DNA from 3 places in the Corynebacterium aquatimens genome. Region 3 is predicted to be linked to each of the others. Evidence: riboswitches for the same ligand, from Rfam matches in the RefSeq annotation. Region 3 holds a riboswitch; each other region holds the start of a gene.
The links. A riboswitch is a leader RNA that binds a small molecule or an ion and turns the genes downstream of it on or off. The one in region 3 is predicted to bind thiamine pyrophosphate.

Region 1 (3,271 bases), 690 kb from region 3:
CACCCTGCGGGCGGGAGTGCTGTTGGCGGAAGCCATCCAGGTCATCCTCGCTCAGGCGACCCTCAAGGAACGCGCGGGCGTACACCCCCGGGGAAGCGTGACCCTGAACGAAGATCTGGTCGCCACCGTGCAGAGCGTCCTTGCCGTGGAAGAAGTGGTTGAAACCGACCTCGTAGAGCGCCGCCGCCGACGCGTAGGTAGAAATGTGGCCACCCGTCTTGATGCCGGGGCGCTGCGCACGGTGCACCATGATGGCTGCGTTCCATCGCATCCAACGACGGTAGCGCTTCTCCATCGCTTCATCGCCCGGGAACTCTGGCTCCATCTGCGTTGGAATCGTGTTCACAAAATCCGTCGACGTCAGCGATGGAAGCGGAACGCGGCGTGCCGACGCGCGCTCAAGCAAGCGCAGGATCAGATAGCGTGCGCGGTCCGAGTTGGAGTTATCCAGCAGCCCATCGAGGGACTCCATCCACTCGTTGGTCTCCTCCGGGTCCGAGTCGTGCATGTAGTAGGCGACACCGTCGCGGATCACCGGCATGTTGGAATCCGATCCAGCCCCAGGGGTGGTTACACCTGGCACGTTGAGATCGGGGTTTACCTCGTCAGACACTTCGCTTTCCTCCGTTGTGTATCTGTGTTTCGTAGTGGTGTCAGGGCCAGAGAGAACTCTGGCCAACACGTCACGGCCCAGCGTACGTAAAAGTCCACCTAAAAGTTGAGTATTTAAGTGGAGAAACCATAAGAAACTGGCTGTATTCTGTGCGATAAGGCTTTCTTGGATGCCTCACGTGCATCGGAACTAACAAGAATCCATCCAAGGGTCCATCTAAATCCACGCAGAAACCAAACAGAAAGGGACATAGTGAGCGCCGCTGGTGCCGAAAACTACGCAAAGAAGCTAGGGATTAACGCCGACGAAATAGTCGCAGAAATCGGCTGGGACGATGATTGTGATTCGGCTATCTCTGAAGCAATTGAGGACACCATCGGCGACGCCCTGATTGATGAAGACACCGATGAGCTGTGCGATGCAGTCCTGTTGTGGTTCCGCACTGAAGACGGCGACTTGGTTGATGCGCTGGTCGATGCAACCCGCAACTTGTCCGATGACGGCAAGATCTGGTTGCTCACTCCCGGCGCCAGCAAACCCGGCGCGGTTCACCCCGGCGATATCTCAGAGTCTGCGCAACTCGCTGGCCTCATCCAGACCAAGGCTGAGCGCCTCGGCGATTGGCAAGGTTCGTGCCTGACCAGCTCCGGCGCCAAAAAGTAGATACCGGAACAACGGAATGACTAATAAGGCTGCAGTCTCCCGAAGTGGGGGACCGCAGCCTTCTTATTTGTGCGCCATGACGGGCTCGAACCGCCGACCTACTGGGTGTAAACCAGTTGCTCTTCCAGCTGAGCTAACGGCGCGCGTGGGTGAAAGATTAACACGTTGCCCCACTGTCTCACAAAAGGGCAGGCCGTTTACGTATTTGCAAAGCCGTAACGGTTCGAAGGAATCTGGCTGGTATAACTTAAGGCACGTGACACGGGGTGCCCTGTCGCTCACTTCAGTAAATACGGCGTGAGTGGTTGGGGCTGAGATAAGACCCGTCGAACCTGATCCAGTTTGTACTGGCGGAGGGAATGTCGCGGTGCGTATCCGTCATGGCCTGGTCAAGGCCGATTTTTCCGGATGTGTCCCGGCATCTTCCGTCTTGAACAGAAAGACGAAGGATATGAACCGAGAATCAAACCCAGTGAAGAAGATGTGTGCGCTGGTCATGACCCTGTTCATGGCGGCGGGACTCGCTGCGTGTGCCGGCGGGGATGACGCAGCTTCCGGCGATGGCGCGACAAAGATCCGCTTTGCGCTTGACTGGACGCCGAACACAAACCACACTGGCCTGTACGTGGCTAAGAACAAGGGCTATTTCGAAGAAGCTGGCCTGGACGTTGAAATCCTGCCGTACAACGACTCCAACCCGGACCTCATGGTGGATTCCGGCCAGGCTGATTTTGGCATCAGCTTCCAGGACGCGGCCACGATTTCCATGGCCGCTGGGGCAAACATCAAGTCGGTTCTCGCCGTGGAGCAGACCTGGGCGACGGTGGTCAGCGTTCTGGCTGAGCGTGATGACATCAACACCCCGAAGGATCTGGACGGCAAGAAGTTCGGCAGCTTCGGTCTCCCGTCGGATGAGGCTGTCATGCGTGGCGTCATCCAGGCCGCCGGCGGTAAAGGTGAGTTTGAAAACATCACGTTGAATACCGCTGCATATGAAGCGCTGTACTCCGGTGACGTTGACTTCACCGTTCCCTACGTTGCGTGGGAAGGTATCGAGGCCGAGGACCGCGGCGTGAAGCTGAAGAACTTTACCTACACCGACTACGGTTTCCCGGACTGCTACCAAGTCATCGTCGTGGGCAATAATGACTGGCTCAAGGATCACCCAGAAGAAGCCAAGAAGTTCGTTCAAGCTCTGCAGCGCGGCTACGAAGACGCAGTGAAGGACCCCGATGGTTCCGCCGAGATTCTCCAGAAGGAAAACGCCGACCTTCTCACCGACCTGGACTTCCTCAAGCGCAGCCAGCGCATGTTGTCCAAGGACTTCATGCTCGACGACGAAGGCAAGTTCGGCCGCCAGAAAGAAGAGCGCTGGGCTGGGCTGGGTACGTTCCTCTACGACGCCGATCTGCTTGTCGACGACAAGAACAAGCAACTGACCAGCCCACCCAACTGGGCCGATTACTTCACCAACGAGTACCTCGCTGACTAGGGATCCCCGCGGGCCAATTCCGCGGGCGCTCCCCACGCCACAGCCATGCACCCGCGGGCCCTCCCGCGGGTTTTTCACGTCCACGAGATGGCCACTCCCAAGGCTGTTTATCCGCAGGCCTTCCCGGCCCGACCTCAACTAAGCTTTCGCATATGAGGGGTAAAGAAGGTGAGAGGGGAAACCGTCCTCCCAAATTCGGGAGCATTGACCGTTCTCGCCCAATGCAAACCAAAGACACCGCGCTGAGCCTTGCGAACCCTACAGGTGATCGAGAGAATTGTGTTCAGTCTTGTCACGCCTGGTTAATGAGGCTACGAGGATACAATGTGTCTGCTCTACCTGGCCTTTACGACCCGCCCGGAGTAGTAGGGTCTACAGCAGTCTTCAGCACCAAGTTGTGGCGAAATGATCGCGGGGAAATCCCACAATGGTCCGAGAAGAAGAATACTTCGGCTGAAAGTGTCCTAACGGATCTAGCGAAGACAAAAGTCGGGGACTATGGC
Region 2 (3,271 bases), 440 kb from region 3:
CGCTGCTGGAAGGCACCTCCGCCGAATCGATCCGTACCACCGCCGCGGAAGCGCGAGCCTCACTCAACGAACGCTTCCCCGGCATCCTCACCGCGGCCCCCCAACTGCAGCTTCCTCGCCCGACTGGAGGGGAGAACTAATGGCGCTTTTCAAACGTAAGACTCCCCTCGGCGACCGCCTTGCCGCGTTGGATGAGGCCGCCTCCATCGGCGCGCCCTACTTGCCCGCCAGCGAGGTTGACCGCTTCCGTTCCATCGCCCGCGCGGGCGCGGAACGCCGTGCCCTGTCTGCTGAACACACCGTCGTTGGGTTTTTCGGAGCCACCGGTTCCGGCAAGACCTCCCTGTTCAACGCAGTCGTGGGCGAAGACTTAGGCAAGGCAGCTGCGCGCCGCCCGACCACGTCGTCCCCTCTCGCGGCAATCTGGGGCCCGGAGGGGTCCGAAGCCCTGCTGGACTGGCTAGGGGTGGAGGACCGCCGCACCCGCCCGGGCGAGTTCGCCCCCGGCGCTGGCCCGCTCATCTTGCTCGACCTCCCGGACTTCGACTCGGTGGAGGCGTCCAACCGCGAAATCGCGCAGCGCCTCGCTGGACAAGTCGACGTTCTGGTCTGGGTCACGGACCCCGAAAAATACGCCGACAGCGTCATCCACGACCAGTTCATCCGCCCCCACGCCGGCCACGCCGAAGTCACCCTCGCCGTGCTGAACAAAGCAGATTTGCTGCACGTCGACGACGTGGATACGGTCGCGGGCAATTTTGAGCACTTGCTTATCGACGACGGCCTCACCCGCGTGTCCGTCATCCCTACCTCCACGCGCACTGGGGAGGGCATCGATACGCTGCGCAGCGCGATTGCAAAAGTCGCCCGCGCTCACACCGCCCAGACCGCCCGCATTGAGGCCGATATACGCGCGGTGACGGACGACTATGTACCGACGCGGGCGGCGGGTGGCGTCGATAAGCGAGCGAAGCGTGCCCTCGACGACACTTTGGCGAAAGCCGCCGGGGTCGAACGGATTTCTACGACCACCGCCGCGGCCTACCGCAAACGCCTGCATGAGCGCACCGGGTGGCTGCTGACCAGCTGGATCACGAAGTTCCGGCCCGATCCCCTGCGCCGCTTGGGTCTGCGGGAGGAGCCTGATGACGTGGGCGTGCACCGCACGTCGCTGCCGGAATTGGATGCCGCCGGCAAGGCGGTGGCGAACAAGGGACTGCGCGACTATTCCACGGCTGCCGCAGATGGACTGCCCCATGCGTGGTCCGCGGCGGTGGCAGACCGCACTGAGGAGATCTCCCAAGCACTGCCGGGCGAACTCGACCGTGCCGTCGCCCGCACTCGCCTCCCCGCTGAACCTTCGCGGGGATGGTTCCTTTTGACCGTGATCCAATGGCTCGCGCTGATCGCGGCGCTAGCCGGTGTTGTCTGGTACCTGCTGGTTGCATTCATACCGGGCGTTCTCGTGCCACTGCTTGGCAGCGAGCTCGTGCCCACGGTCGAAGGGTGGCCCATACCAACACTGCTGATCATGGCTGGACTCCTTGCGGGGCTGATCATTGGCCTGATCACCACCGTCTTCGGCGGAGTGATCGGCTCCGGCGTGAAGCGACGCACCCGGCAAGCTATGCGCAAAGAAGTGGCCGCGATTTCTCACGCGGCCGTTGTAGAACCGCTAGAGGGCATCCGCGCGGACTACGACCGTTTCGCCGCGGCCGTTGCCACCGCCGTCGGTTAAGGCGGGCCGTTACAACTCGCGTATGATTGCCCAACAAGACACGGGGTGCCCAGCCCCCTCTCAAAGGCCGGGCTGAGATCACACCCGTTGAACTTGAACGAACTCGAATTCGCGTAAGGATGTCGCTATGACTACTGCTATCCCCCGAGTCCTGTCCATCGCCGGCACTGACCCAACCGGTGGCGCTGGTATCCAGGCCGACCTGAAATCGATCGCCGCTGCTGGCGGATACGGAATGTGCGTGGTCACCTCCCTGGTGGCGCAAAACACCCAGGGGGTGCGCTCCATCCACACTCCACCGCAGGAGTTCCTGAAAGAGCAGCTCGACGCGGTCTTCGACGACGTTGAGGTCGACGCCATCAAGATCGGCATGCTGGGGGATGCCGAAACCACCGCCACTGTCAGTGAGGCCCTGGCCGGACGCGAAGTTCCGGTGGTCGTCGTTGACCCCGTGATGGTGGCCACCTCCGGCGACCGCCTGCTTAGCGAGGATGCCGAGGCTGCGCTGCGCCAATTCGTGCGCGACCACGCCACCGTGGTCACCCCGAACATCCCGGAGCTGGCCGTACTCACGGAGAACGAGCCCGCCGCGGACTTCGACGAAGCGGTAGAACAGGGCAAAGCGTACGCCGCCGCAACCGGGGTTGCTGTGTTGGTCAAGGGCGGCCACCTCAGCGGTGATGCCTCCAACGCGTTGGTCTCCCCCGACGGATCCGTCGAGGTTGCCCGCGTGCCCCGCGTGGACACGAAGAACACCCACGGCACCGGCTGCTCCCTGTCGTCGGCGCTGGCCACTCGCCTGGCGCTCGGCTCTGAGGCTGGGTCCGGGGCTGGTTCGGCCGCGGCGGTTCGCTGGGCTTCGGACTGGCTCTACGAGGCCATCGCTAACGCCGATGCGCTTGGAGTTGGCAAGGGCAACGGCCCCGTCGACCATTCCCACCGCGCGCGACGTCTTGCCGCTGCAGCGTCCACCCAGCCGTGGGACCTGTCCGGTGACCGCCCAGCGGGTGAGACCGGCCAGCTTCTTGCTGCCAAGATCCCGGCCGCCGGCCCCCACACCCAGGCTCTCTGGGACCGCGCTGCTGCCAAGGTCTGGCCCGACACGTTGAACTTGCCGTTCATCACAGCGCTGCGCTCCGGCGACTTGGCTGAAGACGATTTTGAGTTTTACTTGCTGCAGGACGCGCACTACCTGGAAGAGTACGCCCGCGCTTTGGCCCAGGTTGGAATCAAGGCCCACACCCCTGATGACCAGGTCTGGTGGGCTAACTCCTCCGCCGAAGCTATCCACGCCGAGGCTGAGCTGCACCGCACCTGGTTTGCCCAGCACGACCTGGATCACGCGTCGTCCCGGCCCAGCCCGGTTACCAACGCGTACACGGACTTCCTGGTGTCTGAAACCGCCGTGGAAGAATACGCTGTCGGCGCTGCGGCGGTCCTGCCGTGCTTCTGGCTCTACGCTGAGGTGGGCCTCCACCTCGCTGAGAACAACCACGCCGACCACCCGTACAACGCGTGGCTGTCCATGTACGG
Region 3 (3,271 bases):
CCGGATTCCTCGGCATTCCTGGCTGAAATCTTCCGAGACTAGGCAGGCCGCGCTGCTGAGTTGAAGAATTCGTGGCCTGCACCATGTTGGCTAGCTAAACACGGTGAGTGTCTAACTTTCGGGGGGCGGTCCACGGGGATCAACGCGGTTGCGTGATTGGCAGTGCCAATCAGCGGTAGTTGCCGCGGAAACACGCTGGTCGCGCGGGAAAAAAATACGTGATTGGCACTGCCAATCAAATGAAGCCCACGAAATGAAGTCTATGTAACGGTTGACGCGGTGGTTTAGACTTAGCAGACAGAACCGACTTAATAGTCAATGTCTTATGAAGGTCGTATGAAGTCGGGCGGCGCGCACCCCGTGCAGTGCATGCCCGGAAGCGCGTCCGATGTGGAGGATCACCGTGAAGAAGATTATGGCAGCCGCACTCGCTGCGGCCCTGACGTTCACCACCGCTGCCCCGGTTACGCCTGGGGTGGCTGCAGCCGAAACGCCGACTGCCAGCAAAAAGTACTCGGAGATCTACCCAGTAACAATGTATGGCTCGGTCAAAAAGGCCGGACCGGTCACTCAATCGTTTGAAGTCACTGTTGATGACGGCATTGGCGGGAAGTCCGTCAAGGCAATTGAAGAGGTCACAGACAAGCGGAGCAGTCAAGAAAACGTCATCTTCACGTTGAAAACATATTCTGCCGGAAAAGCGAGGGGCGAAATAACCCTCGGTAACGAAGCGATCTACCCGGCGCAATTCTATGCCAGCTATGAAGTCACAATTGTTTACACCGATAACAGCAGAGCGAAGGCAACTGGCAGCCTCTCCATTGAGCCCATGGATACGTTGGTGGATCGGTCGAAGCCGCGAGAAGACACGCCTACAGGCGGCACCGGAAACCAAGGCGGCACGGGCAACCAAGGCGGCACGGGCAACCAGGGCGGCGGGAACGCGCTGAGCAGCGCGGATGGCACGCCAACAGAGTTGGGGCGCACGCTATCGATTGTTGGGGGGATTGTCGCGGCGTTGGCGGTTGTGTTGGGTGTGGGTGCGTTGTTTATGAATGCGCAGGTACCGTTCCGCAGGTAAGAAGAGCGTAATTCGCTTCGTTGTTGGCCCGCTGCGCTACTGTGTTATAAGGACACGGGGTGCCGCGGGTCTTGTGCGTGCGGCTGAGAAATACCCGTTGAACCTGATCCAGGTAATGCTGGCGAAGGGATGTTCGGGTGCATTGACCGCGCGTTTCTTCGTTGGCGTTTAAGAAATCGAACGAAGAATGGGAGCGGCAAATGACGGTGACAAATGCGGGTGCGGCGCAGCTTTTGGCAGCAGTGCGGGAGCAGACCCCTTTGGTGCAGTGCATTACTAACTCGGTGGTGACCAATTTCACGGCGAACGTGCTGTTGGCGTCGGGTGCGGCGCCGGCGATGACGGACATCGTGGGGGAGGCGGGTCTGTTCGCGGGTATCGCTAGCGGTGTGCTGATCAATCTGGGTACGCCGACGCCGGAGCAGCGGGAGGCGTCGCGTGAGGCAGTGGCGGGTGCCGCGGAGGCGGGCACACCGTGGGTGCTGGACCCGGTGGCTGTCGGCGCGTTGCCGGTGCGTACGGAGCTCGCCCGCGAGCTGGTCGCGGCTGGTCCGACGGCGATTCGTGGCAACGCCAGCGAGATCATGGCGCTTGCAGGTGCGGGCGCGGGCGGCCGCGGCGTGGAGTCTTCCGATGAGGTCGATGCCGCGGTGGAGGCCGCCGTCGCTTTGGCGCAGCAGTCCGGCGCGGTCGTTGCGGTGTCCGGACCGAAAGACTTCATCACTGATGGTCAGAACGCGGTGTGGGTAGATGGCGGTAGTGAGTTATTGACCAAGGTCACGGGCGGCGGGTGCGCGCTCGGCGCGCTGATCGCGGCATTTTTGGGGGCCCGCGGTGAGGCTTCGGCGCTCGAGGCGGTTGCGGCCACGCACGCGTTCTACTCGCTCGTCGCGGAGCGCGCCGCGGCGAAGGCTCACGGCCCCGGCACGTTCGCAGTCGCGCTTATCGACGAATTGTCGTCCGTGACCCCGGATGACCTCGCCGCGGTGACGAGCATCAGCGCAACGACAACGAGTGAGAACTAATGAATATTCCAGAAGGTATTTACCTGGTCACGGACAAGGCTTTATGCGGTGAGCGTGGCGTTGTGGAGACGGTCCGCCTGGCCGTTGACGGTGGGGTGACCACGGTACAGCTGCGCGATAAAGATGCAGGCCGCGATGATCTTGTGCGCCAACTCGAGGAGCTGGCGGGCGTAATTGATGGCCGCGCAACGCTCGTGGTCAATGACGCCTTAGACGCTGCGGTGGAAGCGCGTCGTCGGGGCATTCCTATCGACGGTGTGCACGTAGGCCAATCCGATGAGGACGCAACGGTGGCGCGTGCGCATCTCGGGCCGGACGCTGTCGTGGGCCTGTCGGCGAGCAACCGGGAGGAATTCGCTGAGATCAGCACCTGGCCTGCCGGAACGGTGGACTACGTCGGTGTTGGTGTTATCCGGCCGACGGCGACGAAGAAAAACCACCCGCCGGCGCTCGGCATCGAGGGATTCGGCGAGCTCACCCGCATTGCGCCGGTGCCGACGGTGGCGATTGGCGGTGTCGGTGCCGGAGACATCGTTGGCCTTCGCCAGGCGGGAGCGCACGCGGTGGCGGTGGTGTCCGCGATCTGTGCAGCAGAAGATCCCCGGGGTGTTGCTGAGCAAATGTCTGCCCTGTGGATAAGTGCTTAGGCACGTGTCCGGTGGTGTCACCCCCGGCCGATAGGATGCAGCCATGACTCACACGAGATCCCGGGTATCCCAGTTCTTTGCCATGGTGATGGCGCTGCTCACCGTCGCGGCGCTCGCGACAACACTCGCGGCGTGCAGCGACGGCGGCGCGGGCGAGGGGGAGAAGATCCTCTTCGCTCCGGACTGGACGCCGAACACGAACCAGACCGGGTTATTCGTGGCCAAGGCGAAGGGATTCTTCGAAGACACCGGGATCGACGTGGAGATCCTGCCGTACAACGAAGCCGGCACCGATGTTCTGGTGGACTCCGGCCAGGCGACGTTCGGGATGGGAACCCAGGATCGATTGACCATTGCCAAATCTGCGGGGGCGGACATCAAGTCGGTCATGGCAGTTGAGCAGCATTGGGCAACCGAGATCGCGGTCTTGGCAGACCGGGCTGATATTAAAAGCCCCAAAGACCTGGACGGAAAGACCTTCGGCGGCTTCGGTGAACCCGCGGATGAAGCAATCCTCA

Region 1: linked by a shared signal. The riboswitch ahead of CAQUA_RS03480 (ABC transporter substrate-binding protein) and the one ahead of thiM (hydroxyethylthiazole kinase) in region 3 are both predicted to bind thiamine pyrophosphate.
Region 2: linked by a shared signal. The riboswitch ahead of CAQUA_RS09735 (bifunctional hydroxymethylpyrimidine kinase/phosphomethylpyrimidine kinase) and the one ahead of thiM (hydroxyethylthiazole kinase) in region 3 are both predicted to bind thiamine pyrophosphate.

Annotation. Positions count from the first base shown of each region.
Region 1 covers NZ_CP046980.1:751,225-754,495, forward strand. The annotation lists gene aceE (pyruvate dehydrogenase (acetyl-transferring), homodimeric type) at 1-541, opposite strand, end outside; gene CAQUA_RS03470 (DUF3052 domain-containing protein) at 866-1,276, shown strand; tRNA gene CAQUA_RS03475 (tRNA-Val) at 1,347-1,419, opposite strand; TPP riboswitch at 1,529-1,653, shown strand; gene CAQUA_RS03480 (ABC transporter substrate-binding protein) at 1,728-2,768, shown strand.
Region 2 covers NZ_CP046980.1:2,144,739-2,148,009, forward strand. The annotation lists gene CAQUA_RS09725 (GTPase family protein) at 1-140, shown strand, start outside; gene CAQUA_RS09730 (GTPase) at 140-1,738, shown strand; TPP riboswitch at 1,770-1,875, shown strand; gene CAQUA_RS09735 (bifunctional hydroxymethylpyrimidine kinase/phosphomethylpyrimidine kinase) at 1,866-3,271, shown strand, end outside.
Region 3 covers NZ_CP046980.1:64,227-67,497, forward strand. The annotation lists gene CAQUA_RS00200 (lipase family protein) at 1-42, shown strand, start outside; gene CAQUA_RS00205 (hypothetical protein) at 404-1,081, shown strand; TPP riboswitch at 1,127-1,228, shown strand; gene thiM (hydroxyethylthiazole kinase) at 1,282-2,106, shown strand; gene thiE (thiamine phosphate synthase) at 2,106-2,753, shown strand; gene CAQUA_RS00220 (ABC transporter substrate-binding protein) at 2,797-3,271, shown strand, end outside.